2 regions of the Tuberibacillus sp. Marseille-P3662 genome follow, and region 1 is predicted to be linked to the other one. Evidence: riboswitches for the same ligand, from Rfam matches in the RefSeq annotation. Region 1 holds a riboswitch; the other holds the start of a gene.
What was found. Region 1 has a riboswitch for FMN ahead of B9Y89_RS04440 (ECF transporter S component). Riboswitches for the same ligand answer to the same signal wherever they lie in the genome.

Region 1 (15,827 bases):
GACAAGGTGTTCCAAATCAGGCCGTGGTCTGGCAAAAATTAATTTGAGCAGTCTGTTCAGTTGTCGCACCCCCAATAAGTTAAGAACCAATAAACCGGCCATCCCGTAGTTCTTTCTTAATAAAAGGAAAATAACAATGATGCCTGTTAGCGGAAAGGCAACATAGCCTGAACCTATGTAGGTGATGACAACAAAAAGACCATCTCCAATGGTCCCCCAAAAATCATAAAGATACGATTGAATCTCTTTGCCTAAGACTAGCCAGTTGGAATTATGATAGTTGAGTGCCACAATAATAAATAAAACCGCTAATACAAACATCCCGGTAAACAAAAAGTTTCGCTTTTGAATAACTGTCATAATGGGACATCCCTCCTGCTAAACATTCTGAAACGAATGACCATAACGCATCGAAAATTTCCTAATTTTAGGATCAACTTATTATGCAACAATATAACCCATTAACAGAACAACATTTTTAGATTTTTGATCAAACCTGATTACCTTTTCATTTAAACGGTCAAACTTTTTAAATCTACACATATCCAAATGGATAATTGTTAAATGAGCTTTTGCTATCTATACCTAAACCTATCCTTGTCCATCAACCCAAAGGCTGATTCTCTCAGCCGTTTCCTCCGGAGCATCCCGATAAATATCATGGGTGGCATCGACAATGACCTGGACTTCTGCGCCAGGAATAGCCGCCTGTAATCGATTGACTGCCCTTTTTCGCAAACCTTCCATGTCCTCCGGCAGCGTACTCCGGATCAGTAACAGCGGTGACTTTATTTTTCGAAAGACCGTTTCAATCGGATCTTCGTAAATGCCTTTGATCAGTGCTTGACATGTATACGGCGAGGCCGCCAGTCGAATCTCGCCATCTTTTTCGATGACTTGTGACCTTGAGGCAGCCTCAAGCGTTTCCGACCACCTTGGCAATTCAGCCTTTTCCGACTCAATGAATGCCTCCCATGAAGGAAAGCGGACCGAATCATAAAATACCTCCACTTGTTCTAGATCCTTCTGCAAAGATGCATCAGGGCGATCATCATGCTGCAAATAACCGCCGTCTAACAAGACAAGGCCTTTGACCCATTCAGGATATTTACTCGCAAAATAAAGCGCGAGGTGCGCGCCCCATGAATGACCGATCAGATACACCTCAGACTGGCCCAGCTCTTGAACCGTCTCCATAAGTTGTTCAACCATGCATGTCGGTTGATAATCTTGCTCTGCTGGTAAAGCTTCTCGATGTCCATGTCCAGGCAGATCAATGGATACCACATGAAAATCAGCCATTAAGTATTGCGCTAGTTCACCAAAGCTAAGTCCTGTGCTCCCCATTCCGTGAAGGAAAAACAAGGTCGTTTTGTTCCGATTGCCCCATTTATAAATATGTTGTTTCATAAAATCAACTCCATGTTCCTTGGATTATCAAACTATATTCTTCGTCTTGTAACAATATCCTTCTCCATTCTCAGGTTTAACTTTGAACAAACTGCTCCCGCCAAATGATTCAAAACTTTTGCGTTGCAATTTTAATCCCCATCGTATATGATATGAGTATAAATTGAATAGTTAGTCCTTCGGGGCAGGGTGAAATTCCCGACCGGCGGTGATGAGCATGACTCTAAGCCCGCGAGCCGTAACGACGGTAGGATTCAGTGGCAATCTGAAGCCGACAGTACAGTCTGGAAGGGAGAAGGATGATGAAGCCGGTTTATTAATGAGCGGTATAGTTAATGGTGCGTCGATTCATGAGCACAATTTTCCCGATAACGAGAGCCCAAGGATGTTATTTCCTTGGGCTCTTTTTCTGTAAAAGTAAACCGTTCCCGAGTTCATCATCAGATAAACAAATGAGAAACAAACATGGGGTGATCTGATGAGACAAACGTCTACACAACAATTGATTAGTACTGCATTATTAGGTTCTATTGCCTTTATTATTTATTACATCGCTTTCCCACTGCCGCTGTTTCCGCAGTTTTTGACCATTGATTTCAGCGACTTGCCGGCGGTTATCGGCGCCATTATGTACGGTCCCGTTGCCGGTATCACGATTGAGGCCTTGAAAAATATTTTGCATTGGCTAGCCAAAGGCAATGTTACCGGCGTGCCTATCGGTGAGTTTGCTAATTTCTTGGCCGGAAGCATTCTTGTGGTGGTGACATCATTCATATACCGACGGAAGCAAAACAAAACCGGGCTTGTCCTTGGCTTAATAACTGGGACCCTTCTGATGGCCGTGGCTATGGCCGTCGCTAATTATTACTTTATTTTTCCGGGTTATGCAATGTTCCTTGGCGTCACGATTGAGCAAAGCATCAATTTAGCTCATACGGCCAACAGCAGTATTCATAGTCTGATGACCTTGATTGTCTATGGTGTTACACCGTTTAATATCATTAAAGGTCTGTTGCTTGCTCTGATTATGATGCCCGTTTATCTCCGCCTGCAAGACAAAATGAAAAAATGGGGGCATAGGCCCCGGTTTTAACTAATATTTGGCTTACGACCAAGCCTTAATTGCACGCTTCTTTTAAGGGTTATAAAAAGGCTCCCTCAGGCTAATGAACTGAGGGAGCCTTTTTTATATTCATTAGTAGACGTAAGATGTGCCTACAATGATTAATAGAATAAACAATACTACAATCAACGCAAAGCCAGCGCCACCGCCGTATCCATAACTCATATCGGTAATCGCTCCTTTTGGTTGTGGTTTTTGAGATGTCTTGATCTCACATTCATATCCTATGAAGGATTGATTCATTGGTGTGGACGAATGCGGAGTTTTTTATAATTGTCTCATCTTAATTTCTAGCCTTCCAATATATGTATATAATAAACACACTGATACAAAGTGCCTCTTCCTAACAGGCTCGTCCTCTCAAGTTGAGCTTCTAGAACACAAAAAACCCGCCTTTTGAAAAAGACGGGCCTCTTGATCTATCGATTAGTAAACGTAAGATGTGCCTACAATGATTAATAGAATAAACAACACTACAATCAACGCAAAGCCAGCGCCACCGCCGTATCCTGCATTACTCATATCGGCAATCGCTCCTTCTGGTTGTAATTTTTGAGATGTCTTGATCTCATATTCATATCCTATGAAGCATTGACGATTAGGTGTGGACGAATGCGGAGTTTTTTATAATTTTTCTAGATGTTGATGATTTGCGGATAATATTGAAACAACACACCCTCAGTAATCCGCATTCTCTCCGCTCAAATGAAGCTTCCATAACAGCAAACCCGCCTTCCGAAGAAGACGGGTTCATTGGTCCTCAATTAATAAACGTAAGATGTTCCTACAATAATGAGTAGAATAAACAATACTACAATCAACGCAAAGCCTGCGCCGCCGCCGTATCCACCTGCATAACTCATAACGTCAATCGCTCCTTTATCTTGCCTGAGTTTTTGAGATGTCTTTATCTCACATTCATATCCTATGAAGGATTGACGATTCGGTGTGGACGAATGCGGAGTTTGAGAAAAATAATCAAGTTAACAGCGCATGCCAAGGTCTCACATTGATGACTAATATTCTTTCTTACTTTATTCCCACGGCTTTTTCACTGTAAATGTTTCAGCAAACCGTTTACTATCAACTCTCCGAACGCGTCGAGCTTCACGCCGGGTCGGGGCACTTTCGTGAAGCATCACTTCTTCATCCGTCTGCGGAATGACTGACTCAATTTCAGTTGGTTTGCCATCATCAGTTAACGCCACAAAGGTTAAAAACGAGGTTGTACAGAGCACACGTTCACCCGTCATCAAGTCTTCCGTTGTGATTTTCACAAATACTTCCATAGATGTCTTGTGGGTATAGGTAACAAATGATTCTAAGCAAACCGATGACCCTTCTTTAATTGGCTGCAAAAAATCAACGCTGTCTGTTGAAGCGGTCACGACAGGCTTTCTAGCATGCCGCATAGCGGAAATGGCAGCAATATCATCAATGTATGACATTAACTTGCCTCCGAACATCGTACCATGATTATTCGTATCTTGTGGCAATACATGAGCCGACTTAACAGCCCGTGATTGATTAACATATTTTCCTTCCATGTCCTTTCACCTCATCTTATGTAATAACCCCATCTTAAGAGGGATTGGGTCTATAGTACAAAAAATATTTTTGTCAATAGGCTTTCGTAATCAAATTGTAACCTCACTATTATTGCTATGTCATCTCTAAGTACTACAATGGCGTGTATTGTCGACAAACAAAATATCCATCAAGGGGTGAACAATCAATGAAGCGACTTAAGCGACCTGTGATTATCATGATGACTTTCGTTCTGTTCAACCTATTCAGTTTGACACCGTTGGCATTAGCCGCTGAACAAGTCGACACTAACAGCTCTTATTCCAATCTTATATCATTCATCCGCTATAACCAGTTTGATCATAAAACCATGAAGGCCGTTAAAGATTTCCAAGCCGATCATCAACTCAAAACCACTGGCGTAGTCAATAACAAGACCGTTAATGCCTTGGATTTGGACTCAGTTATTAAAGAGCCTTCATTCCAAAAAGGTGATCATGGCATAGGTATTTATTTTATCAAACAAAAATTATTTCATCTAGGTTATTATACCCCTAATGATGAATCCAAAAACTATAGCGACAAACGTGCCAAAAAAATTGTCCACGAATATATGAAATGGCAAAAGACGCAAAAGGAACAAAAGGAACAAAAGGCACAAAAGGCACACGACTCATCAGCGAAGCAAGATAGCAGCCAAACCATTCAAGTGACTGCGACCGCTTATACAGCTAAATGCGATGGATGCAGCGGAGTCACTAAGACCGGTGTCAATCTCATGAAGCATCCAAAACGTAAAGTCATTGCCGTCGATCCTGATATCATTCCGCTCGGTACAAAGGTTTATATCCCGGGATATGGTTATGCCACCGCTGCGGATACTGGTGGTGCCATTGACGGTCATAGGATTGACATTTACTTTCCATCCAAAGACAAGGCCTTTAAATGGGGCGTCAAGCATATTGACATTAAAATACTTTCGTAAACGTTAAGAAAAAGCCTTCCAGATGAATGGAAGGCTTTTTTTAGTATGACATTAATAGGCTCTATTCTGTTTGGCCTCAACATCATCTTCGAAAAAATCATTGGCCATGTGCTCAACTTTGCCACGTCTACGATTATTGACAACGCCCATTGTTGCCATACCAATACCCACACCACATAGCATTGACATCATGTTAAAACGATTTTTCAATGTGTTCACCACCTCATGTTTAGGTTCAAAAATATTTTTCTTCATTTAGAACCATCCCATACTAGGTGGCTATTTCCAATCACGTGAACACCTACTCATGCATGCGACCGGTCATTTCACATACACTAATATATGTAAAGACAGCCTGTTGGCGTTCACAGGCTGTCCTCTTCAGGAGGCATGACATGGCGTAACGACCATAAAACAGCGAGGAGGTATGGGTTCCCGTTGACATAACCACTTTAAATTTTTGATTATGTCGATACTAATATATTCATGACCGCTTTCTCTGTAAAAGACAAAAGTGGAAATTGCGGTATATTGAACGAATATCCTGCGTAGATGGCAGATCGCCAGTCATTCAATAAGATGACGAATATCCTGACGGCTCTGATGTCGCTGTAGGCCATAACGCAATAATCGATTAATTAACTCACCATAAGAGACACCGGTATGATCCCACAATAACGGAAACATGCTATAAGGGGTAAACCCTGGCATAGTATTGATTTCATTAATATAGATCTCGTCATTACGCACAAAAACATCCACTCTCGCTAACCCTTGAGCATTTAGAATATGGAAAGCCCGTTTCGCAAGGTTAACGAGATCTTGATGAACGTTCTCCGATAAATCAGCCGGAATCACCAAGGTACTATTTCCGTCTTCATACTTGGCTTGATAATCATAAAATTGTCCCGAAGTCTGGATTTCGCCAGGAACGGAAACATCTAGTTCATCGTTCCCGATCACCCCGATTTCGATTTCCCGCCCGTCGATTTTTTCCTCAACAATCACTTTCTGATCAAACTGCAGCGCTAACTGGACAGCTGAGATCAGTTCTGCTTCATCAGCACACTCACTAATGCCGATACTGGATCCATAATTCGCCGGCTTCACAAAACAGGGAAACCCCACGTCCCCTTTGACACTTTCAATAAACGCCGCGCTTTTATGCTTCCAAGCATAGGCCGTTGTGTGTACATAATTCGCTTGTTTTAACCCATGGGCTTTAAACAAATCATGCATCAATACTTTATCCATCGCCACCGCTGAACCTGACACGCCGGATCCGACGTAGGCCATATCTAATAACTCCATAAACCCTTGGACGGTGCCATCTTCACCATTAGGACCATGAAGCAGAGGAAAAATAATATCCGGCTTGGATTGAGCTCCATGAATGCCCGCCGGTGTTAACCATTTATTTTGAAAACCACCCTGCTGATTTTCCTCAAGTAGCAACTGACTTTTGTGAGACAATTCACCCTGAACTTCATGCCCTTCAATCCAACGGCCATGGTTGGTAATATGAATCGGTAACACTTGGTATTGTTCTTTATCAATCGCATTGATCACTGAAAAAGCCGTTTGCATCGACACGTCATGCTCTGCTGATTTTCCGCCATATAATATCGCAACCGTAGGTCTCGTAGACATTAGCGATCATTCATTCCTTCCGATTCCATAATTTAGAGCCTTATCCTTAGCCTATGTCAATTCGACTGAGTTCAGACATTGTTTATTGACCGTTTTTCTTAAGGTTTTTCGTATAGGTTGTTGCTTTTTGACCGCAGCCCGAATACACTTCGCTTTCCGCGAGCGAGTGGCAAGCCTCCTCATGCCCACACCCGGGGTCCCCGAAAAGCGATTTTTGCTTTTTGGGGTGGATTGATGTGGGTAGGATCAGCGTTGTCACAGGACGTGACGTTTTTAGCTGATCATCCTTAACGCCCTGTAGGGTCTTGCCTATCTCGCACTTCCCGCAGGCGTCTACGTGTATTCGGGCTGCTCACAGCATTTAATATTTCTTTTATTCGTATCTAAAAGCAAGAATCTTTTATATAACAGCCTTCTTTAAAACAGTCACTTCACCATTATCCGGGATAATGACCTCATCGACCATATTAATAAACAATCCGTTTTCCACGACGCCAGCCAGGTTGTTTAACCATACCGATAGCCGCTCAGGTTCCTGGGTCGTCCCGACATGGCAGTCCAATATGTAATTGTGACTATCCGTTTCAAACCATTCACCATTATCCAAGCAGCGTAATTGTGGTTTCAACCCTTGGTGTTTAAGACGCTCTTGAACATGAACAAAGCCGAATGGACTGACTTCTACAGGTAAAGGAAAAGCTCCTAACTGTTGTTTTCGTTTGGAGGCATCAGCTACCCAAATGTTTTTGGTTGATTGCGCGGCCACGATTTTTTCAAATAACAGCGCCCCGCCGCCTCCTTTAATTCCGTTAAACGTCGGATCAAACTCATCACAACCATCAACCGTTAAATCAATACTACTGACATCATTCAAGTCACTAACGTCGATCCCAAGTGACGTGGCTAACTTCGTTGTCCGCCCAGATGTGCTGACTGTCTTAATCTTGAGTGATTCTGACGTCACGCGTTTGGCCAGAGCCTTGACAAATTCGGTTGCGGTTGATCCTGAACCCAGCCCAACAGTCATCCCATCTTCAACGTAACTCGCGGCCGCCTCTCCAACGAGCTTTTTTTCCATATCCTGCTGACTCATGATCTCGCATCCCCCTTATCTAAAAATAGTCATTATCAGTTTATCATATTATGATTCTTGAAATGGACATCATAAGGCGTTATTATCATCTTAAATAAAAAATTTTCTCCCTGTTAATGAAACAAAATCTTCATGACGTTCGTCATAATATTTGAGTTCGATTAATGGAGGAAATACCATGTTACGAAGCTGGTCTAAAAAACTAAGAAACTTGTTAATAGTCAGAGACTACCGTTTCTTATTGGCAACAATGGTTCTATTCTGGTTAAAAACGTGCATTGTCTATATCGTAGTGATGCAATTATCCATTGAATCGATTTTGCAAGCGGTGATTTTATTATTCAACCCTTTAAGTTCAATAGTGCTTTGCTTCGGTATCGCCTTATTTTTTAAACGGCGTAGACAATGGATGGCCATACTTATCATTGACATGATCCTCAGCTTTATATTATTTGCGAACATGCTGTATGAACGGTTTTTTAATGATTTTATTACGATTCCAGTTTTGTTCCAATCCAATAACTTCGGACAATTGGGTGACAGTATTCACGCGATTTTTCATCCTGCAGATCTATTATTGTTTGCAGATATTGCCGTTCTATTGGGGGTTGCGTTATGCCGCAAAGCCACGGTCATTCCTACGAACAAAATGATTCGCCGACGGACATTTCTTATTGGAGCGATTTTACTTTTATTGAATCTAGGTTTAGCTGAAATTGAGCGTCCACAGTTGCTGATGAGAACGTTTGACCGGAAATTGTTTGTCAAATTAATGGGCGCTTATAATTATCACATTTACGACTTGATCCAACACACCCGTTCCTCAGCACAACGGGCCATGGCCGACAGTAACGATCTCACAGATGTTTATAATTACGTGCAGTCTCAACAAACAGAACCGAACCCGAAATACTTTGGTGCGGCCAAAGGTATGAACGTTATTTTTGTGTCTATGGAGTCCTTGCAAACGTTTATGGTGAAGGAAAAAGTGGATGGCCAAAAAGTGATGCCCTTTTTAAGTTCATTAACCCATGACAAAAACACGCTATATTTTAATCAAATCTATCATCAAACCGGTCAAGGGAAGACATCGGATGCTGAATTCATCATTGAAAATGGTCTCTTTGGCTTGCCGCGCGGAGCGGTTTTTACACAAAAAGCCCAAAACACTTACCAAGCTACACCAAAAATTCTCGGTGAACGCGGTTATACAAGTGCGGTCTTCCACGGCAATCACGGCAGTTTTTGGAATCGCGACCGGATGTATGACGCGTTAGGATTTGATTTCTTCTTTGATAGTAAAGCCTATAACACCAATATGAACAATACTATTGGTTATGGTTTAAAAGACATCCCATTCTTTAAACAATCATTGCCTATTCTTAAAGGGATCAATCAACCCTTTTATACAAAGTTAATTACCTTATCAAACCATCATCCGTACAAAATTGATAAGCGCGATGTCATGATTCCGCCCGAGGACACTGATGATAAGATTGTCAACCACTATTTCCAAACGGCACGTTATATGGATCAAGCGCTGGAAAACTTTTTTGAACAACTTAGAGACAGCGGATTACTTAAGCGTTCGGTGATTGTCCTCTACGGTGACCATTACGGTATTTCGGACAATCACCAAGAAGCGATGTCGGAAGTCTTAGGTAAAAAAGTGACACCCTATGTGCAAACAAAACTGCAGCAAATCCCATTATTCATCCGTGTCCCTGGTGTAGAGGGAAAAGTGATTGACAAGGTTGGCGGACAAATAGATATCCGCTCGACATTGCTGCACCTACTCGGAATGCATACCAATCAGTACATTTCATTCAGTTCCGATTTGTTATCCAAAGATAAGAAAAGCTTGACAGTCTTGCGCAACGGCCGTTTCATTACGCAAAACTATTTATACACCGATGACACTTGTTACGATAAGACGACAGGGGAACCAACAGAGATGAAACAATGCCGGCCTTTCAAAAAACAGGCTAGTCAAATTTTGTCCCTGTCCGATAAGGTTGTCTATGGCGATTTACTTCGCTTCTACCAACCTGGACAAACATCATTTAACCAAAAATAAAAGAGCCTGGGACAAATCTAAAACAGGATACTCAGGAAGCCGAACAATAAGACATGAAAGCACGAGCCTAAGATCCACTTGGTCAAGGGGTTTTTCTTGACCAAGTTAGCTGAGGCCGTGCCAGCGGCAAGTGAAGGATTTTGATGAAGCGATGACTATTTTCAATAAATCATCCGAACTTTTTAATAAAAAGTTCGGATGATTTTGTGATTCATATACGTTTGTCCCAGCCTTGCCTTCATTCTTCACTTCCTGTCTTCTTATTATCATCCATACGATCTTTCATTTTCTCCAAATACATGATCCGTTCCATCATCGTCGGATGACCGTATGAGATAAATTTGACTAAAGCCGGTGGATTGACTGGACTGAGACTATTAGCCGTCATCTTCTGAAATGAGTTGATGCCGTCCTCAGGTTCTTGGGTCAATTGCACGGCATACTTATCAGCTTCATGCTCCGCATGCCTGGAAATCGCATTTTGAACGGGTTGAGCAGCGAACGATAACACCGAAAATATTAATAATATGACAGGCAGTGCCGCTAAATCACCAGGACCCTTAATGCCCAGTCGTGCCCCCCAGCGCCGCACAATGCGCAACAACAATTGACTTGTTAAATACAGGCCGATTAACATGCCTACGATACTTCCACCTACAGAATATAACAGATGATGCTTCACATAATGTCCCATCTCGTGGGCCATCGTAAATAGCACTTCGGAATCCTTTAATTTTTGCAGCGTTGTATCCCATAACACAATGCGCAGATTGGATCCCAGACCGTTAACATAGGCATTCATCGTTGTCGTTTCTTCAGACTTATCCACTTCGTACACGTTTTCGGCCGGAATATCCGCCTTATCAGCTAGATTTAATATTTGCTCTTTCAACGCTCCGTCACTTAAGGATTTAAAATCATTGTATAACGGATCGATCACAACCGGCTGAATATAAACTAAAAAAATTGTAAACGGAATGGATAACAACCATACCGGCAACCACCAGCGTTTCGGATACTTGCGGATGAAGAAGAAAATGGTCACGACCGTAATCAGACTGATGATCCAATTCACCCAAAATGAAACAAGCGTGTCGCGCAACCAGTCACTCAAAGGTTGAACGGACAGACCATAATTGACCGACACAACATGACCAACATAATTAATCGGCAGCGTGATCAGGAAGGTCAAGATCGACAAACCGAGAAAATAAATAACGGTATGCACCACAGATAAACCTGTGACTTCTTCGGAACGGTTACGCAGCCAACGGGAAAAACCAAAAATAAGAATGAATAAGTAAATCCCCCAGTCGAGCGGTATGGTCAAGAAACTAAGCAAATTCTGGATATTGTTCAATTCTTGACTTAAGACCAGTTGCTGATCGGTTTTGAACATTTCTGGATCAGCAGCTGTTCCTTTGACATCCGGAGGCACACCCGGATCCGTCCATTGTAAGAAGTATAAGAGCATCAAAACAATGTACAACGCGTAAATGCCAATAAACCACCAAGCTACTTTTTTCACATATAACACCCCTAGAAGTTCCAATCTCACCATCACTTTGATGTATTGCTGTCTAACACTTGATCACTAACCGTTCTCTAATACATTGTAAGCAAAGCTTGGTCGATTTAGAACAAGCAGTTCCGACAAACGATGAGGCTGTTTTCGTAAACTTTGATTTTGTGAAAAATTTTAGTAAAGAGCCAATGCTTAAAATAGCACCGTATAGACAGACAAAACCGCAATCGATGTAAGCACAACAAACATGACATTCCAGCCCAAATATGCGGTGACAAAAGCTGTTATCGCACCGATCCCGCCGAACAACCAATCAGACGGGGTCGTTTGCAGCAAACCGGGGGCATTGATGATCAATATATTCGGAAAGACTAGAGCTCCTAATACAGCATAAGGCACATTTCTCAATACGGCTTGAATCGGTTTCGGCAGCCGTGTGTTATGTAAAGCTGTTAATGGCAACATCCGGGGCACATACGTCACCACACCCATCCCTATGACGATCCAAATGAACTCACTCATTGGCTGTTACCTCATCATGGTGTAACCATTCAACGGCGACAGAGGCCAAAATCGTTGCTAACACAATAGCCCACCCTGTGGCCATTAACAGTGAAAACAGAGTATTCAAGACGGCGGCTGTCGCAAACAAATCAATCACTTTCCGGCTTGTTCGCATCGCCGGCACAGCCAACCCGATAAACATCGCGTATAAAGCAATGTTCATACTCTCTTGCAGCACCTGCGGAAGTGCCGACCCAATAGTATAACCTAGGCAAGTAAACACCACCCAGCTGCCATAAGCCATCGCAATTAATCCAGCCATAAATCGGGCATTGATCCGTCCCTCCTGCATCATCGCGACCGAGAATGTTTCGTCGGTGACCCCAAAGGCATATGCTGCTTTTTTTAAAGGGTGTTCGCGATCGGCCCGCTCATTAATGGAAGCTGTTAGCATAAAGTGGCGAATATTGACAACAAACGTCGCAACAATGAGTTCAATTGCCCCGGCTCCAGTCCCCAGTAACTGTAAGGCCAAGAATTGGGCCGCACCTGCAAACACAAATATGCTCATCGCCGTTGTATCGATAAACGATAAACCATGCGTTTTGCCAAGCAGACCATAAGTTAAAGCAATAGGAACATAACCAACAGCGATCGGCATCCCCGTCCGCAAGCCCTGACCAAACCAAGTATGTCCCATTTGCATGGTCGTTCGCGCTTGATTCATACACTCTGCCCCCTTCTTAATCAGATACTTCAATAAGCAGTTGTATCAAAATGTCAAATAGTTTAATATATTAGATAATTGTATGTTATATTTAACAATTTATCAAGGAGACATTTATGGATTATCAAACTTTAAATCAATTAATTGCCATCAGGTTAAAAAATTTACGCGTTCATCGCCAGTTAAGTCTGGATCGTTTGTCCGAACAAACCGGTGTCAGTAAACCCGCCCTCGCCAAAATTGAAACGGGCGCGTCTAATCCGACTGTCAGCACTTTGTGGAAAATTGCCAAAGGTTTAAATGTCCCTTTTACCACTTTTGTCAGCGATGACACAGCTGATATTCAAGTGGCCAGAGAACGTGACACGACCCCGTTAATTGAAGATGACGGAAAGTATATTGTCTATCCCGTCTTTCCAATGACCGGTTCACAACCTTTTGAAATGTACACGGTTCAGTTACTACCGGGGTGTGATTACTGGTCGCACCCTCACCAATCTGGTGTCCGCGAAACAATTTGGGTTTACCAAGGGTCACTAACTACCAAAATACAGAAAGAAAGCATCGTGACTGACGCACAAGAGGGCGTATCTTTCCGGGCGGATTGTCCACATGCTTACATCAATAACAGTCCTGAATGTACCCAATTGCTCATGACCATTCACTATCCTAACTTTTGAAAAAGGTACAGTCAGGTTAAGGTGCTCATATCCTATGGGTGAGGTGGTTGATGATGAGCAGTCAAAAAAAGGAGGAACGACACACTTGTGTCCGGTGCGGCCGTCTCTCTGACGAGGGTGATAAATACTGTATTTTCTGCGGGGCACCCTTAATTAATCATTGCGGTGATGAGCCTGGCCTCGTATCCAAAGGATGCAAGCATATTAACCGTAAGGATGCCGCCTTTTGTGCAAAATGCGGCTATCAAACCCGATTTTATCTTGATGGCTTGATTGACCCAAGTCCATACGGAGACAACTCTTAATATGAACCTATTTTAAAGGAAAGACAGGCACAAATAATGGCACAACCATTTTTGGCTGTGCCGCCCGGCTTACTCACCGGTAAATTCAGGTTTTCGTTTGTCATTAAAAGCGGTCAAGGCCTCCACCCGATCCTGCGTCGGAATCGTCACATCATAAGCCTTGGATTCAATATTCAGACCCGTATGTAGATCCGTATTCATGCCGTTTCTAATCGCATATTTTGCCTGTTTTACGGCCACGGGGGCATTTTGTTGCATACGTTCGGCTAGCTGCGAGCAAGTGTGTATTAATTGCTCCCTGGATGTCACACTCGTCAATACACCATAATCCCGGGCTTCTTCTGATGTGAGGCGTTTCGCCGTCAATACCAGCTCCATCGCTTTGTCCTCACCAATTAAACGCGGCAGGCGCTGCGTTCCGCCAGCACCGGGGATAATCCCCATGCTCGTTTCCGTCAATCCCATTTTCGCATCTTCGACAGCAAACCGGAAATCACACGCTAAAGCAAGCTCAAACCCGCCGCCAAAAGCATAGCCATTAACAGCCGCAATGGTTGGCTGCGGCAGTTCAGCAATCTGTTCAAATACTCCTCCAATTTTCTTAACGTTCCGACGCACTTGTTGTTCATTAAGCGTTTTCCGTTCTTTAAGATCCGCACCGGCGCTGAACGCCTTCTCACCTGCTCCGGTTATGATCACAACACTGACATCTTTATCCGTTGCTATATTTTGTACGGTTGATTCCAATTGCTCTAGCATTTCGAAATTAAAACAGTTTAAAACCTCCGGCCGGTTTAACGTTATCGTCGCAACATGATTGTTAATTTCACATAAAATGGGTCTCATTCGTTATCTCCTTTCAATAAAGCGCTTACATAATATTATAACGCATAGCTCCGTTTTCTGCACGCTCGGTTTAAAATGAGCGACTTCGCCTCAAACATTAGCAACTTCCCGCAAACATGAGCAGATCCTCCAAATATGAACCTTAACATAAAAGCGAGTGATTTCGGAGCGTTCACTCTCAAAATCCTCCTCACAGAACAAATAATATTAAAAGCCACCCTAACAACAGGCGGCTTATTTCATTAGGCTGTTTTCTAAAAAATTGTTGCTTTTGCATGGAATAAAAAACGACTCTAAACGCTCTGAGCAGCCCGAATACACGTAGACTCCTGCGGGAACCGCGGCCAAAGTGAGACCCCGCAGAACGAAGCGGTAGCGGAGTTCGAGGAGGCTCACTGGTCGCCCGCGGAAAGCGAAGTGTATTTGGGCTGCGGTCAAAAGCAACAATTCATACGAAAACAGCCTTGCATTAAAACATCATATCGAGAATGTGTTCCTCGTTAATCTTGCCAAAGTAGTGGTTAATGTCGATAGGTTGGAAGACCTGGGCTACGCTGTCTCGATCATAGCGTGTCCCTATTAACAGTTGCTCAATATCCTCAATATCCCCTAGACCAAAGAAATCACCATAAACTTTGGCTTCTTCAATGACACCTTTCCTCACTTCTAAGCGGATGTCGACGCGGCCGGCGGTAAATCGTTCTGTGTGACGAACGTTGAATTTAGGGGACTTCCCATAAATCCAATCCCAGTCACGATATTGGTCAGCAATCTCATGAATGCGTGCCCAGTCTTTCTCAGTCAGTTCATATTCCTGAATACCGCCTTCTTCTTCAAAAATATATTTTAACAACATTTGTCTAAACTGGATTCTATCCATATCCTCATTCAAATGATCGCGGATATTCGTGACCCGGCTCCGGACTGACTTAATGCCCTTAGATTTGTATTTCTCTGCATCCGGATTAAGGGCGCGCGCAACATTATCCAAATTGACATCAAACATCAGCGTCCCGTGGCTGAACATGCGGCCTCTTGTAGAAAACTGCGCATTACCCGAAATTTTCTTATCACCGACAATCAGATCATTCCGGCCTTGTAATTCAGCATCGACACCCATCTGATGCAATGCGCGGATGACCGGCTTTGTGAATTTTTCATAGTTATGGAAACTATCGCCGTCATCCTTGGTAATAAAACTGAAACTCAAGTCGCCTTCATCATTGTAAACCGCACCCCCACCGGAGAGTCGCCGGGCCACACTGACATCATGCTCGCGGACATAATCCATATTAATTTCTTCAACGACATTTTGGTTCTTTCCGACAATGACGGTCGGTGTCATGCTGTAAAATAACAAATATGTCTCATCAAT
Region 2 (15,827 bases), on a different contig from region 1:
TTCCGTTATCTTATATCTTTTGTTCTTTAAGGCCGCCTTAACTTTATTCGAAATCGCCTCTCGCTGTTCATCGGAATCAACCATCGTCTGACTGATGACACGCTGGCGTTTAATGAATCGCTCATGCCGGGTTACACTCTGATTTTTAAGTGCTCTCCTTAGCGGAACGAAGCGATCAATACTAGCAATAATTAAAGAGGTACCAAGCAACCCTAATAATGTGGCAAACCACCAAGATTTGTACAATTCATGAAAACCAAGTTTGACGTAGACTTTTCCGACAGATCCATATTGCTCTTGATAGTATTGTAAAGCGGTATTTTCAGTGGCTGGCGTATATTGTAATTGCGGCAAAATCGTCCCAATCGCAATCGCAACTAGAATAAGAAGGATTAAAGTAATACCAACTTTTACAGACGAAAATGTATTCCATACTTTATCAATGATCGTTTTCTTATAAGTTTGCGATCGTCGCGCGCTACCTTCATATCGCATCGTTAGTAATTGTTTTGTTTGTGAGTCATCTAGCGGTTTCCCGCAAGCCTCACACAAAATCGTCCCCTCAGGATTCCGATGCCCGCATTCACAATGGATTGTCTGACTCATTTGTTAACACCTCTAATACTACTACGGGACTTTATCAATTCCACATTTATGTATCATCGTTTACATACAAAGCAACCAATTCTACTATAACGTTAAAAACCATCCATTGGAATCATCGATTTATGACACTTATGTGACAGCTAGTTGGTAAAGTTGCTTGATTTCATAAGGCTTTAACATTCGGTAATCACCAGCATTAAGTGATCCTAGAGTCAATGACCCATAGCGTTCGCGTTTTAATTTGATAACGTCATAGCCCAGCACCGCAAACATCCGCCGAACTTGACGGTTTTTTCCTTCTGCAATGATGATCTGGATGATTGCAGTCTGTTTTTGCTTATCTGATGACAGCAGTTTAACCTTAGCAGGCGCCGTGACCCCATCCTCCAATTTAACACCTTTCTGTAATTTACGAATGTCTTCTTTTGACGGAATGCCTTTAATTTTAGCAATATACTCTTTTTCTACCTTATAGCTTGGATGCATCATCTTATTAGCAAAATCACCGTCATTTGTTAACAATAATACCCCTGATGTATCGTAATCTAATCGACCAATCGGGAAGACGCGTTCGTCAATCTCAGGAAGATAGTCGGTCACAACTTTTCGATCCCGATCATCTTTTACACTGGAAATCACACTTGTTGGTTTATAGAAAAGCAAATACACCGGTTCTTCCTTTTCAACTGGGACGCCATTCACTTCGATTTTATCTGTTTCGGCGACCTTTGTACCTAATTCAGTCACGGTCCTACCATTGACAGTGACCTGTCCATCTGTAATTAGTTGTTCAGCTTTTCGTCTTGATGCAATTCCTGCTTTCGCAATCATTTTTTGCAAGCGTTCCATGGTCTCACCTCACCGTCCATCATACTCTTAGGGGTCACTTTTCTCAAGTATCAGTATCAATCATTGTTAACGAAAAGTTACGCCCCCATTCCTTAGATTGCTCCCACTAAAAAAACCACCCGAATCATTCAGGTGGTTATGACGCCTAGCACCGGCGTTGAAGGGCGTTTTAACCTTAGTCGATAATGCTTAACTAAACACCCATGTCACAATTGCAATCGCCGCAATAGCACCGGCAAGGTCAGCCAATAATCCGACTTTTAATGAATCGCCAATTCTTTTAACACCGACAGCACCGAAGTAAACCGTAATAACGTATAGGGTCGTGTCGGTACTGCCTTGTAAGGTTGACGCCAGACGTCCGATAAATGAATCCGGCCCATATGTTTCCAAAATATCTGACACCATGGCAAGGGCGCCGTTACCTGATATGGGGCGAATCACGGCCAATGGGACAATCTCCGCCGGAACACCGACGATATTTAAGACAGGTTTGATGCATTGAATAACAAAATCCATTGCACCTGATGCACGGAAAACAGAAATGGCCACGAGCATCCCTAACAAATAAGGAATAATCGAAACCGCTATATTAAAGCCTTCTTTTCCACCTTCGACAAACGTTTCATAAGTAGGTACTTTTTTTAATGTACCATAGAGCAACACAACGCCGATAAGAACAGGAACAATCCAGACTGAAATCGTCGTAATAAGACTCATGGGCTATTCCCTTCCTTTTCGCTTCCGCCGGTAATAGAAAATACGATCAATCATAATCGCTGCGGCTGTTGAGCAAGCCGTTGCCGCTATCGTTGTTCCTACAATTTCTGTAGGATGAACGGATTCAAATTTCATCCTAATCGCAATAATCGTTGTAGGTATAATCGTTAAACTAGATGTGTTCAATGCAAGTAGGGTAATCATTGAACGGCTCGCTTCCGGACGCCCATCGTTTAATTGTTTGAGTTGTTCCATCGCCTTGATCCCCATAGGCGTTGCAGCATTACCGAGGCCAAAGATATTCGCGACCGTGTTTGATAAAATATAGCCCATTGCGGGATGGTCCTCGGGGACATCCGGAAACAATCGTTTTATTATCGGTTTGAATAATTTGGCTAGTCTCTCTAACAGGCCCGACTGTTCTGCGATCTTCATAAGACCTAGCCAAAACACAAGAATACTCACTAAACCGATACAGATTGTTACGGCTTCGTCAGCCGAAGTGAAGATCGCTTGATTGACTTCATCCATAGTACCATGAACGGCAGCATAGCTGATCCCTATTAAAAACAGGCTGATCCATATTAGATTAATCATGACCCTATCCATCCTAAGCTGCTGGTAAATAGCTTTTTAAACAAAGACCAAAATCCGCCGCTTTCATCCTGTTCCACTTGTTCCATAAATAACGGCATACGCGTAAGTGCTTCATCACCACTCTCTACATTAAGATAACCAATTGGTTCGTGTTCCGGCCATTTCGACGCCTCATCAAATTTATATAACTTTAGATGAGTGGAAAGGTTCTCGTTTTCTTTATCGGTTAACGGATAAACCAACGATCTATGCGTATAGAGACGGTCTTTATAAGCTTGTTTCTCAATGCCTGAAATCTTACCCTTTTCTACAATCGTAACCATATCATAGGTCTTAAAGCCCCAGTTAAACAGATTTCTGTGATCTTCCCAGTCATTGCCGTCATCGAGTGTAACGACCACAAGGTCCATATCATCTTTTGTCGCTGTCGATATCAATGTTCTTCCGGCTCTTTTGGTATACCCCGTCTTCCCCCCTGTAGAATAGTCATAATTGAACAATAGCTTGTTCTTATTCTTCCAGCTCCGATCCCATTTATCATTCGGGTTAGGCGCCTTATAATGTTTCGTTTTAAAAATCCTTCGAAACGTTTTATTGGACATTGCATACTTTGTTAAAATGGCCATATCATAGGCAGTTGAGTAGTGATCTTCTTGAGTGTCTAAACCATTGGGATTAGCGAAGTGTGAGTCGAACATTCCTAATTCCCGCGCCTTTTTATTCATTAAGTGAACAAAACCTTGGACACTACCACCGACTTTTTCAGCTATCGCCACGGCCGCATCATTTCCTGATTTTAGCATCAAACCGTAAACAAGATCCTTGAGCTTAATTTTCTCACCCTTTTTCAGATAGAGAGATGATCCCTCGGTCCCGTACGCGTTATCACTAACCTTAACCATCTCATCCATTTTGCCTGATTCAATCGCCAAGATTGCTGTCATGACTTTGGTAATACTTGCAATCCTCATTTGTTTATGTATATTTTTAGAAAAAAGAACCCGGCCCGAGGTTTGATCCATTAAGATCGCCGCTCGTCCTGACACGCTTATATTCTTGTTCCCTTTGTTCGCAGAAACTTCAATAGGGGTGCTCGATATAACCAATAGCATGATCAATACAATCAATAAAACTTTTTTGCTCACGATTCATCCCGTCCCTTGGTCAAACCTCATTTAGGCTCTCCTACTTAATTCTTAATACAGTATTTGTACAAGTCTATGCAGAGACGGCTTGTTTATGAATCGATTGGGTGTTTTTTTCATTATTCTTTTAGATCAATAGTTGCCCTTGAACCAGTAAAATTGACCAGATTGTTATCCCAATACCACTGGCTATCGCCCAGTAAATGACAAAACGTCGATTATCCCGCGCTATTCTCATAGCTAATAAGAATGGTGTTATCATCCAAGGTATTGTTAAAATCAGACTAAGTATCATCGTGAAAAGGCTCCACGCTGACCAGTAAGCCAATGCCGAACCAATAAAGAATACAGGAAACACCGTGAATAGCGGACTGAAAATAATCAATGTTTTAACAAGCCTCATATACGTTTCCATGAACCTGTCAAGATCCGTGAACAGATAATTATTCCAATTATTAATCATTTGTACCATTATACTTGTCCCCCTTCTTATTATCCTCTTTCCCTCTGTGAACACGCCATACACTTGAAGCAACTTATCCTTTTTTATAAGTATGATGGTCATATCTAGCTATGACATCAATGCATACACACACAAAAACCCGGCCAAAAAAGGCCGGGAAGCAACTATTCAGAAGTGATGGCTTATAAATCATCAATTGTTTGCTGGAATTTTTCAAAAAACAAATCAGAATCATGTTCATTATCCAACGTCTCATCTGAGGGCATCGGCGGTAAGTCGTCAAGCGATCTTAGCCCAAAATAAGTTAAGAACTCATCCGTTACCCCGTATAATATCGCACGTCCTGTTCCTTCTGCACGCCCGACTTCCTTAACCAAGTCACGGGAAACTAACGTATGAATGGCTTTCTCACTTTTGACACCTCGAATTTCTTCCACTTCCGCCCGGGAAATCGGTTGGTTATAAGCGATAATAGCTAATGTTTCTAATGCGGCCTGTGACAATGTTGACGGCCGCGGGGCCTGTACCATCTTTTCTATGTAAGGGGAAAGTTGCGTTTTCGTGATTAATTGATAAGTCCCGGCAATTTCTTGAAGTTCCAAACCACGATCATCACGGTTTAATAAATCATTGAATGCTTGAATGACGTGCTCAACATCATCTTCAGCTAAGGCTGTCTGAATTTGTTGCTCTGTCAATCCATCATTGCCGGCCAAATAAAGCATGGCTTCTAATGCTGCCAGTTTCTCATTATTCATAGGCAACGTCTTCTCCTTCGGTCAACTGTACCATAATGTCGGAAAAATTATTTTTTTGTGTGCAGGTAATTTGCCCCTCCTTCATCAATTCCAAAAGAGATAAAAATGTCACAACCATATGCGAACGGCTTGGATAAGGAAACAGCACGGCAAATGGCTGAGGCTCCTGAAGTATGCTTAATGTCCGGATAACTTCTTTCATCCGTGTCCCAATCGGCAGATCTTGCTTTTCAACTTTCGTTTGTAACGGTGCTTCAAGCTTTCGTCTCCGAAACAAATGCTGCAGCGATGAGATCATATCATAAAGGGAGACATTGGTCACTTGTGGTTTCATATCGGTGTCATGCTGAAACTCACTTAAGTCACTCGGTGGCTTCACATATACATGGCTTTGACTAACTTCCTTATCTTGCAGTGCCTCAGCCACTTTTTTATATCGTTTATAATCCAATAACCGGCGCATGAGTTCTGCACGGGGATCTTCTTCTTCGACAGCGTATTCATCCTCTAAAGCCTCTTCTTCAAGCTCTTCTTGTTGGGGTAGCAACATGCGGCTCTTCAATTCAACCAGCGTCGCAGCCATCACAAGATACTCACTAGCCACATCCAAATGGAGTTCTTGCATTTGATGAATATACTCTAAATATTGCTCAGTAATGGTCGCTACTGGAATATCATAGATATCAATTTCCAACTTTTTTATTAAATGTAAGAGCAAGTCCAGCGGCCCTTCAAAGGCATTAATTTTAACTTTATACTCCAATTTATCACACCTACTAAAACTGACAGTATTATAGCATAAGCTCATTTTTTTGTTAAAAGTTCATCTCGGTGTCCAAAACGAATGCTGAACAATGAAGGCCCTCACCATTTAAGCGTCAAAAAATTAAGAGAAACAATGCCGGCTAATGGTACGGTCATGACATGTTGTTTGGGTTTCACTAGCAACTTCAGTTCGCGTTCGATAGCTTCAAATGTCTGCAATTCTATATAGTTATGATCAACCCGGGTCACCAGTCCTTGATAACTTGCTCCATCCGTTGTTTCAAATTGCACTGCCTGGCCCACCGCCTTTGAACAAATTGAATAATAATCGTTCCCCATCACACATCCCACCTCAGTAAAGAATAGACATTTATTCTATGTTAAACTATGCTTAAACCTTATAAATTGTCTAGATGAATGTCATAGTCAAGAGTGGAATTGTGACTGTAGGAGGAATCGTCAGTGTATCCACACCGCTACATCGAATTTTTATATTTATTTCAATGTCGCAGGGATTATTTCGAATGCCACGAAGTTTTGGAAACGGAATGGAAACAGAAGCCCAAAGGCTACCGGGACATTCACTGGGTTGGTCTGATTCAAGTAGCTGTGACCTTATACCACTACCGCCAAGGAAATTTAATTGGCGCCCAAAAAATGATTCGTAAGGCGATTAATAATTTAAGCCCTAACCGCCAGGCACTGCGACGATTAGGGCTAGAAGACGACCAAGTGATTCATTTATTGTATCAACTTAAAGAGCGCATTGACAAAGGTGATCCTTATCAAGATATAACATTACCTGTTGCCGATCTGGCCCTTATCCGATTATATTATCAACAGGCCACTAAAAACCGTCAGTAATCCTCTACTTGATTTTCCGTTTCACATTTATCATAAAAATCCTCGGTTTGTTTTGTCGGAGCAACATGATAGCGCTCGGCAAATAGCTCTTGTAATGCACAAACCATTTTACGACCGATGCCTTGGCCGCGATGTGATGGACTCACACTCACATGATGAAGTTCAGCTGTTTCTGTTTCATCATCAACTTTAACACCGAGAATCCCGATGATATCTTCTTCTTTCCAAAGAAACAGCTGCCATGCTTCATTTTCTTCATATAATTTCATCGTGCTTTGTAATTGTTTCAGATCTTTTTCGGACGGCACAAAAGATAGCAAACCCATTGCAATCTTTTCATAAGTCCGTTTATAGCGAATTAGCATAATAAACCCCTCAATATACCTGAGTTAGTTTGTAACACATACTATCATAACGTGTTTAAATGCATTTTGCTATATTATAACCAAAAATCAATAAAAAGTGCATGTGTGAACTCAAAGTTTTTGATTCAAATTTGCCATTTCAACAGCTGAAAAAGCAGCGTCATACCCTTTATTTCCTGCTTTTGTACCAGCTCTTTCAATCGCTTGTTCAATGGTATCGGTGGTAACAACGCCAAAAATTACCGGAATGCCTGTTTCTGAAGCCGCTCGTGAAATGCCCGAAGCTGTTTCACGACAAACGTAATCGAAGTGAGGTGTTGCCCCCCTGATGACACAGCCAACAGTGATAACAGCATCATAGCGTTTGGATTGCGCTAACCTCTTAGCGGCAAACGGGATTTCAAATGCGCCTGGTACCCAAATGACTTCAATAGCCTCTGACTCAACACCTAGCTGTTGTAACCCTGCCTGCGAACCATTCAGAAGCTTTTCTGTAATGAAATCATTAAATCGAGCGACTACAATGCCAATCTTTAGCCCTTTTCCTTGGAGTTCTCCTTCAAACACTTGGGTCATATCCTTCTCCTCCTATAATTTATCAGAATGTAACAAATGTCCTAATTTCTCTGATTTCGTTTGCATATATCGCTGATTCTCAGCTCTTGGTGGTATTTGCAAGGGAACCCGATCGACCACTTTTAAACCATAGCCTTTGATACCGGTTATTTTACGGGGATTATTGGTTAATAACCGCATTTGTTGGATCCCTAAATCCCGCAATATCTGAGCACCGATACCATAATCCCGCAAATCAGCTTGAAATCCTAAAGCTTCATTGGCTTCAACCGTATCATAGCCTTGTTCCTGCAACTTATATGCTTTCAACTTGTTCATGAGACCAATTCCTCGGCCTTCTTGTCTCATGTACAAAAGAACCCCCTTACCCTCTGCTTCAATTTGATTAAGAGCAGCATGGAGTTGCGGACCGCAATCACAACGATGAGAACCAAAAACATCCCCTGTAAGACATTCGGAGTGAACTCGAACCAAGACAGGTTCATCTGGTTGTATATCTCCTTTAATTAAAGCCACATGCTCCTTTTCATCCAGTTGGTTCGTATAGCCAACAGCACTAAACTGACCGAAATCAGTCGGTAACTGTACACTCACCTCCCGGTTAACCAATTTTTCTTTTTCGCGTCGATAAGCAATTAAATCTTGAATCGTCATCATTTTGATGTCATATTGATCGGCTATCACCTTTAAGTCAGGGACTCGTGCCATGGTACCATCTTCGTTAATAATTTCACAGATGACACCAGCTGGTTCGTGGCCCGAAAGTCTGGCTAAATCAACGGCTGCTTCCGTATGTCCTGCGCGTCTTAACACACCGCCCGGTTTAGCTATTAACGGAAAGATATGGCCCGGTTTATGAAAATCAGCAGGTTTGGCATCTTTTTTCGCTAATTGATTCACCGTCGTTGCCCGTTCACTTGCGGAAATGCCCGTCGTTGAGTCGGTCGCATCGACACTAACAGTAAATGCTGTTCCTTGAGGATCTGAATTATGACCCACCATGGGAGTAAGTTCCAAGTCCGCTGCTTTTTGTTCCGATAATGGTGCGCAAACTAAACCTCGTCCATGTCGAATCATAAAATTAATCGTCTCTGGTGTCGCTAATTCAGAAATGGCCACAAAGTCCCCTTCATTTTCTCGATCTTCATCGTCACATACGATGACGACTTGCCCTTTTTTAAGATCATCGATCGCCGCTTCGACGTGATTAAACATCTGCTTCATCTCCTCTAGAAAACGAAGTATAGGGCTGAGTTGCCTTTTTGATATATTTCCCCAATATATCTGTTTCAATATTGACCGTATCATCGACGGTTTTGTCGGCAAAAATAGTATTTTCTTGCGTATGCGGGATCAGTGAAATTGTCACTTCATCATTCGTAACCCCAAACACGGTTAAACTCACACCATCAACCGTAATGGATCCTTTACTTACGAGCTCATCACTTAATTCGGACGGAATGCGCAAATCCATATACACCGCATTGTCAACGGGGGTTATTTTGCTTATCATTCCTGTTCCATCGACATGACCGGTAACAAAATGGCCTCCGAATCGATCCTGAGCGGCTAATGCCCGTTCCAAATTCACTCGTGATCCTGGGCTCGAGTCTCTGAGAGAGGTCGTTTGCACAGTTTCCGGCATCAAATCGACGGAAAAACCATCATCCAGCAACGCCTTAACAGTCACACATACACCATTAACAGCAACACTATCACCTAACTGGAGATCAGTCATGACTGCTTCTGCCTTAATACTCATATCAATCGCATTTCCGCTTTGTTCCACCTTTTTTATAATGCCCATTTCTTCGACAATACCTGTAAACATCTTAGATCCCTTCTTGTCTATAAATCATTTTAGTGTCTGTTCCTATGGATTCTGTATGAATATGATTGAATGTTTGGACGTTGTCCAATAAGTCAATGCCTTCTCCTGCCACCGATGTATAAGCAGCTTGTCCACCAATGATTTTCGGTGCGGTATACACAATTAGCTCCTGAACATGCCCTCCTTGTAAGAACTGTCCCATAATTGTCGGGCCTCCTTCAACTAAGAGTGATGTGATCTCAGCAGATGCCAGCGTCTCTAAAACCTCATCGATCGTACCTGCCTTTGTATCAATGACTTTGATATGTTCATCATTCGATAAGGACGCCCATTTGTCTTGATCAGCATATTCGGTTGTAAAAATCCAAGTATCCGCTTTTCTGTCTGCCACAACCTTTGCATTCAAGGGGATACGTAACTCGCGGTCAAGAATGATTCTCGTTGGATGTTTGCCCCCTAGAGACGATCGGTTGGTCAGGGTTGGGTCATCCTTAAGAACCGTACCAATGCCCACCAAGATTGCGTCATGGTCTCGTCTAAGTAAGTGGCCATCATCACGAGCTTGTTTCGATGTTATCCATTGACTTGCCCCTGTCTTTGTAGCGACTTTGCCATCAATACTCTGCGCCATCTTTGCGGTAACATAGGGGCGTTGTTGACCGATATAGTGAAAAAATATTTTATTAGCGTCTTGGGCTTCCTTTTCCATGACCCCGACAGTAACATCAATGCCATGGTTTCTTAGTTTCGTAATCCCGCTTCCACTCACTTTAGAATGAGGGTCAATGGTGGCGATGACCGCTCTTTTAATGCCTGATTTAATGATGAGATCCGTACAAGGCGGTGTTCGCCCATAATGATTACAAGGTTCAAGGGTCACATATATGGTGGCACCTTCAGCTTGTTTGCCGGCCATTGTTAGGGCATGAACTTCCGCATGTGGGCCGCCTGCTTGTAAATGGGCACCCAATCCGACAATTGACCCAGCGCGAACAACTACTGCTCCAACAACCGGATTAGGATTCGTTTGTCCTTGCATCTGTTCGGCTAATGTTAAAGCCAGTGACATATAGTGTTCATCAGACAAATGTTTCTCACCTCAATCCATATTAAAAAGCCCCGAAAAAGCAAAGCTTCTCCGGGACTATCTACTATACCAATCAACCCAATTAGGACATAAAGACAGTCCCATTAGGTTGTTGTTAACCTTCTCCCATCCAGACTTTCACTGTCGGTTCTGGAATCTCACCAGATCAAGCGCATTTGCGCGTCGCGGACTTAGAAACACATCGTTCATTTCACTACCGCCGGTCGGGAATTACACCCTGCCCCGAAGGTCTCCTTATTCAACTGTATTTAGTATAATAGCTCAATCATCAACTTGTCTAATCATTAGCTTTTATTACCCACACCTGAAAGCGACAAAGTATAATCCAGATCATGTCGAACAAGATCAGCATAAGTTTCCCGTCTAACCACCAACTGGGCATCACCATTTTCAACGAACACAACGGCAGGACGCGGCAATCGGTTATAATTGTTCGCCATCGAATAGCCATAGGCCCCTGTACAAAAGACAGCAATTAAATCACCAGGTAATGTTTCAGGTAAACAAGCATCCCAAATCAGCATATCGCCGGATTCGCAACACTTGCCTGCCAAAGACACGGTTTGGTCTGCCTTAATATCTGCCTTCGATGCATTCATCGCTTCGTACTTTGATTGATACAGAGCTGGACGCAAATTATCCGTCATACCACCGTCAACTGACAAATAAGTTCGGATCCCCGGTACATGCTTCTTGGCACCTGCTGTATAAAGCGTTGTTCCAGCTTCACCAACGAGTGCCCGCCCCGGTTCCACCCATACTTCAGGAACTGGCATTTTAAGTTGTTCACTTGCTTGTTGTATTTGTTGGACAATTTCACGAATATGAGTATCTAGGGGTATTGGATCGTCTTCCTTTGTATATTGTATACCAAATCCTCCGCCGACATTGAGAATTTCAGGTGTAAAACCTAAACGATCCCGCCAAGCTTTGATATGTCCAAACATATTTTTTATCGCTGTAACAAAGCCCATCGATTCAAAAATTTGCGACCCAATATGCCAATGCAGTCCTTTTAAATTCATTAATGAATGACTCTGGGCCAGCCGGACAGCGTTCTCAATCGTCTGATCATTGACATTGAATCCGAATTTCGAATCTTCCTGCCCCGTCGTGATATATTCATGCGTATGTGCTTCAACCCCTGGTGTTATGCGGAATAACACGTCAACGGATTGCTGCCTAGCCACGGTTAATTCTGATAACATATCTAACTCAAAATCGTTGTCAACAATAATTGTACCGATACCCTGATCAAGCGCAAATGACAACTCCTGTTCGCTTTTATTATTGCCATGAAAATGGATGTGTTTCGGATCTAATCCTGCTTGGATAGCTGTATATAGCTCACCGCCCGACACAACATCCAGCGCTAGACCTAATTGATCAACGAGTTGGTACATCGCCACTGATGAAAATGCTTTACTCGCATAAGCTATTTGCCATTGGACGGGGAACTCCTCAAAAGCTTGTTTCATTAAGTTAACATTCTGTTTCATTAACGCAACATCATATACATAAAGAGGGGTGCCGAATGATTGAGCCAACCATGTGGTATCGACACCACCGATTGTTAAATGGCCTAAATGATTGATTGACTGTGTCCCACGCATAATCCGTACTCCTTTATGCTGGTTTTTTACTGCTAAATTGAAAATTTCACATAATTATAGCAGAGTCAAGCCATGAAGTAAACAAGCGAAATAATCAAACGATAAAAAATGGGGATATCAATTAATAGACATCCCAAGATTGAACTTAATTTTGACGCTTACCTTGGTTGGACGGTTGCTCTGTACTATTCTGTGGTCTAACGATACTTGGTCGAATTTCTGACATTGGCATGGTTGTTCTAATCATAATATTAAGGAATGCCATTGGATTAAATGGAATAAGTGGCCAGAGATAAGGAGTGTTGATATTCTTTGTCCTGGCAAGATAAATAATTAAAGCAGTCGAGACAATGACAAATCCGGGGACACCAAACGCAGCGGCGACTATTATAAGAATAAATCGCACCACTTTATTGGCCACACCTAACTCATAACTCGGCGTTGCAAAGGCACCAATCGCGGAAACCGAGGTATAAAGGATCACTTCTGAAACGAAGATACCAACCTTAATCGCTATTTGTCCAATAAGGACAGCAGCAATTAAGCCAAGGGCCGTTGACAACGATGTTGGTGTATGTATGGCCGCCATCCGAATGATTTCAATTCCAATTTCGGCGAGCAGAATTTGTAACACTAAGGGAATATGATAAGCTTCTTTTTGGGGGCCTATCCAATCAATCGAAGCTGGCAATAACTCATTATGTTGAACCAGTAACAACCATATAGGCATTAAGAACACCGACATAAGCATCGCAATAAATCGAACCCAACGCATAAATACTCCAACTGCCGGGGTCTCTCGATATTCTTCAGCATGCTGAACGTGATGAAACAAGGTTGTTGGCAAAATAATCACACTAGGTGATGTATCAACAATTATTAAGACATGTCCTTCAAAGACATGGGCAGAAGCCACATCAGGACGCTCAGTATAGCGAACCATCGGATAGGGATTATAGCCTTGGTTAATGAGAAATTCTTCAACAGCTTTATCTGCCATTGGAATACCATCAACTTCAATCTTTTTCAGTTCTTCTTTGATCGTCTTAACCAATTCTGGATTCGCAACGTCATTAAGATAACACAAACAAACGTCTGTTTTTGAGCGCTCCCCAATTTGCATAATGTCACTCCGGTACCGTTCATCCCGGATTCTCCGACGAATTAACCCTGTGTTTTCAATAATATTCTCTGTAAAACCATCCCGAGAACCTCGAACCACTTTTTCTACATCGGGTTCTTTAGGGGTACGCCCGGGATAGTGACGGACATCCATGACTAACCCAACTGTTTCGCCGTCAATTAGTATAACAATTAACCCAGATAACATGTTGTCAACAACTTCATCCAAGGTTTGTATTTCTTTGACTTGTTGGTGTGTCATATGCTGCTTAATTGTTTTTCGCAAGCTTATGTTTGACTGATGCAGATCCACCATTCGCAGCATTTCTCTAAACATTTGCACCACGAGTGTGGAGTCTGTCAATGGTGTACAATAATATAATTCAACTTTGTTACTTAGAATGTCAAATTCACGAACACCGACATCGAAGTTGCGACTGCCAATATTGAGCCGTTCCTTCATATAGGCCTTATTCTCTTCAATACGCTTTTTAATCGGTTCTTTATGTTTTTCCCCTTGTTTAATGATAACCACTCCTTTCCATCACTAACTTGACGGCTTCCATAGTTACTGGAGCTCCTTTTTCCGGTCGGTCAAATCCACCGACTTTGCCAATATCTCCAACGCCAACAATCACAGGCAGATTTAGGCGATCGAGAACGTAGACAGTGTCACCGGCAACACGACCCAGTTCCAGATCAGGAACACCATCTTTGTCTACACCATATTCACTGAGATGGCCGAATTGGTCTATACTGACATCGACTCTTGACCACTCATGAAAGCTGCTATTAGAAGCAACGGCAATAGCACCAAGTGGTTGGACGTCCTCATGAGTAGCAACAAATTCTAGCGCCTTTTCTCCTGGACCTTCCCCGTTAAAACCACAATCATCAAACATGACTAGTATTGGGTCATAAGGTGTTTCTTGTATAAATTCCACCAACTGCGGCCCGGTTAATGGCGTCGGATTTCCAGACGATCGGGAAATACATCGACAGCCGAGTTTATCGGCAGTCAACTCAACTGCCTGACGGGCATATTTGTCACCGTCGGTTATTAAAATGACATGTTTGACCACGGTGATCATCCCTTCGGTTTGAAAATTAAGGCGATGAGAAAACCAAATAATATTGCTGACGTTATTCCGGTAGACGTTAGTTGAAAGGCCCCCATAGCGACACCAATATATCCATGATTTTCCGCACCTTGCATCGCTCCATGGAGTAAAGAATGGCCGAAGCTGGTGATTGGAACGGTTGCTCCAGCACCAGCAAATTCAATCAATTTATCATACAATCCAAATGTATCCAATGCTGCCCCTAATACGACAAATGTGACAATCACATATGGAGGCGTCAATCTAAATACATCTAAAAAGATTTGTCCGACAACACAAATCAACCCGCCGATGACAAACGCTAACAGGTATTCCATGTTACTCGCCTCCCGCCGATTCAAGTACAACACCATGTGCTATACAAGGGATCGTTTGTTTTTGTTGAATAATCATAGGGTTAAGGAGTGCCCCTGTTGCAACAATAAGAGCTCGCTTGATCGTCCCTTGTCGAATTTGATTGGCAATATAACCGTAAGAAACAACTGCGGAGCAGGCTGTCCCACTGCCGCCGGCAAAAACAGGTTGATCAGGCCGATAAATCATTAAACCACAGTCTTGATGGACATTGCTCACATCCATACCTTTCTCCCACAGCAATTGTTTGACGATTGGACTTCCAACACTAGACAAATCTCCCGTAACGATCATGTCATAGTCTTCAGGTTGACGACCCATATCCTGTAAATGATTATAGATCGTGTCAGCTGCTGCCGGGGCCATAGCTGAACCCATATCATTTGGATCACCAATGCCCCAATCTAATACACGACCAATAGTCGATGAAGTCAAACGAACAGGTGATGATTCTTGATTGACAAGGGCAGCTCCTGCACCTGTTACAGTAAATGTTGCCGTGTCAGGCTTAGGTCCTCCATACTCTGTAGGGTTACGAAATTGTCGTTCGGCCGTTGAATTATGGCTGCTAACAGCACACAGAGATTGCTCAGCATATCCCGTATCAACCAATAATGCACCCACACTTAAAGTTTCCATAGATGTTGAACAGGCCCCAAACATTCCCAAATAAGGTATTTGGTACTCACTTGCAATGAAGTTTGAGGTGACGGTTTGATTAAGCAAATCACCAGCAAGGAACATATCTACATCTTCTGGCTGTTTCTCTCCATTTTTCAAACATATGTCAATTGCCTCCCTCATAAGTCGACGTTCGGCTAATTCCCAATTCGTCTCTCCGCAATGAAGATCATTATGTGAAAGGTCAAAATGGCTTGATAATGGACCTTTTGCTTCCAATGGACCAACTGTTGTCCCAGTTGAATGTAAGTAAATATTATTTTGATATTGCCATGTTTGTTTTCCAACT

Region 2: another riboswitch for FMN. It lies ahead of ribD (bifunctional diaminohydroxyphosphoribosylaminopyrimidine deaminase/5-amino-6-(5-phosphoribosylamino)uracil reductase RibD); the one in region 1 lies ahead of B9Y89_RS04440 (ECF transporter S component).

The regions. Positions count from the first base shown of each region.
Region 1 covers NZ_FXBS01000004.1:170,180-186,006, forward strand. The annotation lists gene B9Y89_RS04430 (phosphatase PAP2 family protein) at 1-360, opposite strand, end outside; gene B9Y89_RS04435 (alpha/beta fold hydrolase) at 592-1,410, opposite strand; FMN riboswitch at 1,582-1,714, shown strand; gene B9Y89_RS04440 (ECF transporter S component) at 1,889-2,503, shown strand; gene B9Y89_RS18715 (YjcZ family sporulation protein) at 2,606-2,698, opposite strand; gene B9Y89_RS04450 (YjcZ family sporulation protein) at 2,960-3,055, opposite strand; gene B9Y89_RS04455 (YjcZ family sporulation protein) at 3,298-3,396, opposite strand; gene B9Y89_RS04460 (acyl-CoA thioesterase) at 3,568-4,080, opposite strand; partial or broken gene B9Y89_RS19650 (peptidoglycan-binding domain-containing protein) at 4,302-4,499, shown strand; partial or broken gene B9Y89_RS19655 (3D domain-containing protein) at 4,752-5,045, shown strand; gene B9Y89_RS04470 (hypothetical protein) at 5,097-5,300, opposite strand; gene B9Y89_RS04475 (D-alanine--D-alanine ligase) at 5,613-6,695, opposite strand; gene rpiA (ribose-5-phosphate isomerase RpiA) at 7,096-7,788, opposite strand; gene B9Y89_RS04485 (LTA synthase family protein) at 7,967-9,865, shown strand; gene B9Y89_RS04490 (M48 family metallopeptidase) at 10,104-11,393, opposite strand; gene B9Y89_RS04495 (AzlD domain-containing protein) at 11,583-11,912, opposite strand; gene B9Y89_RS04500 (AzlC family ABC transporter permease) at 11,905-12,621, opposite strand; gene B9Y89_RS04505 (helix-turn-helix domain-containing protein) at 12,738-13,301, shown strand; gene B9Y89_RS04510 (zinc ribbon domain-containing protein) at 13,355-13,606, shown strand; gene B9Y89_RS04515 (enoyl-CoA hydratase-related protein) at 13,676-14,452, opposite strand; gene B9Y89_RS04520 (lipoate--protein ligase) at 14,922-15,827, opposite strand, start outside.
Region 2 covers NZ_FXBS01000006.1:724,379-740,205, reverse strand. The annotation lists gene B9Y89_RS12270 (cytochrome c biogenesis protein ResB) at 1-606, opposite strand, end outside; gene B9Y89_RS12265 (pseudouridine synthase) at 736-1,455, opposite strand; gene B9Y89_RS12260 (spore maturation protein) at 1,645-2,175, opposite strand; gene B9Y89_RS12255 (nucleoside recognition domain-containing protein) at 2,179-2,772, opposite strand; gene B9Y89_RS12250 (D-alanyl-D-alanine carboxypeptidase family protein) at 2,769-3,917, opposite strand; gene B9Y89_RS12245 (hypothetical protein) at 4,045-4,389, opposite strand; gene scpB (SMC-Scp complex subunit ScpB) at 4,563-5,138, opposite strand; gene B9Y89_RS12235 (segregation/condensation protein A) at 5,131-5,946, opposite strand; gene B9Y89_RS12230 (hypothetical protein) at 6,003-6,242, opposite strand; gene B9Y89_RS12225 (DUF309 domain-containing protein) at 6,366-6,767, shown strand; gene B9Y89_RS12220 (GNAT family N-acetyltransferase) at 6,761-7,132, opposite strand; gene ribH (6,7-dimethyl-8-ribityllumazine synthase) at 7,244-7,708, opposite strand; gene B9Y89_RS12210 (bifunctional 3,4-dihydroxy-2-butanone-4-phosphate synthase/GTP cyclohydrolase II) at 7,721-8,923, opposite strand; gene ribE (riboflavin synthase) at 8,916-9,539, opposite strand; gene ribD (bifunctional diaminohydroxyphosphoribosylaminopyrimidine deaminase/5-amino-6-(5-phosphoribosylamino)uracil reductase RibD) at 9,541-10,626, opposite strand; FMN riboswitch at 10,741-10,881, opposite strand; gene lysA (diaminopimelate decarboxylase) at 10,932-12,260, opposite strand; gene B9Y89_RS12190 (spore germination protein) at 12,406-13,911, opposite strand; gene B9Y89_RS12185 (stage V sporulation protein SpoVABEA) at 13,904-14,464, opposite strand; gene spoVAE (stage V sporulation protein AE) at 14,470-14,820, opposite strand; gene spoVAD (stage V sporulation protein AD) at 14,822-15,827, opposite strand, start outside.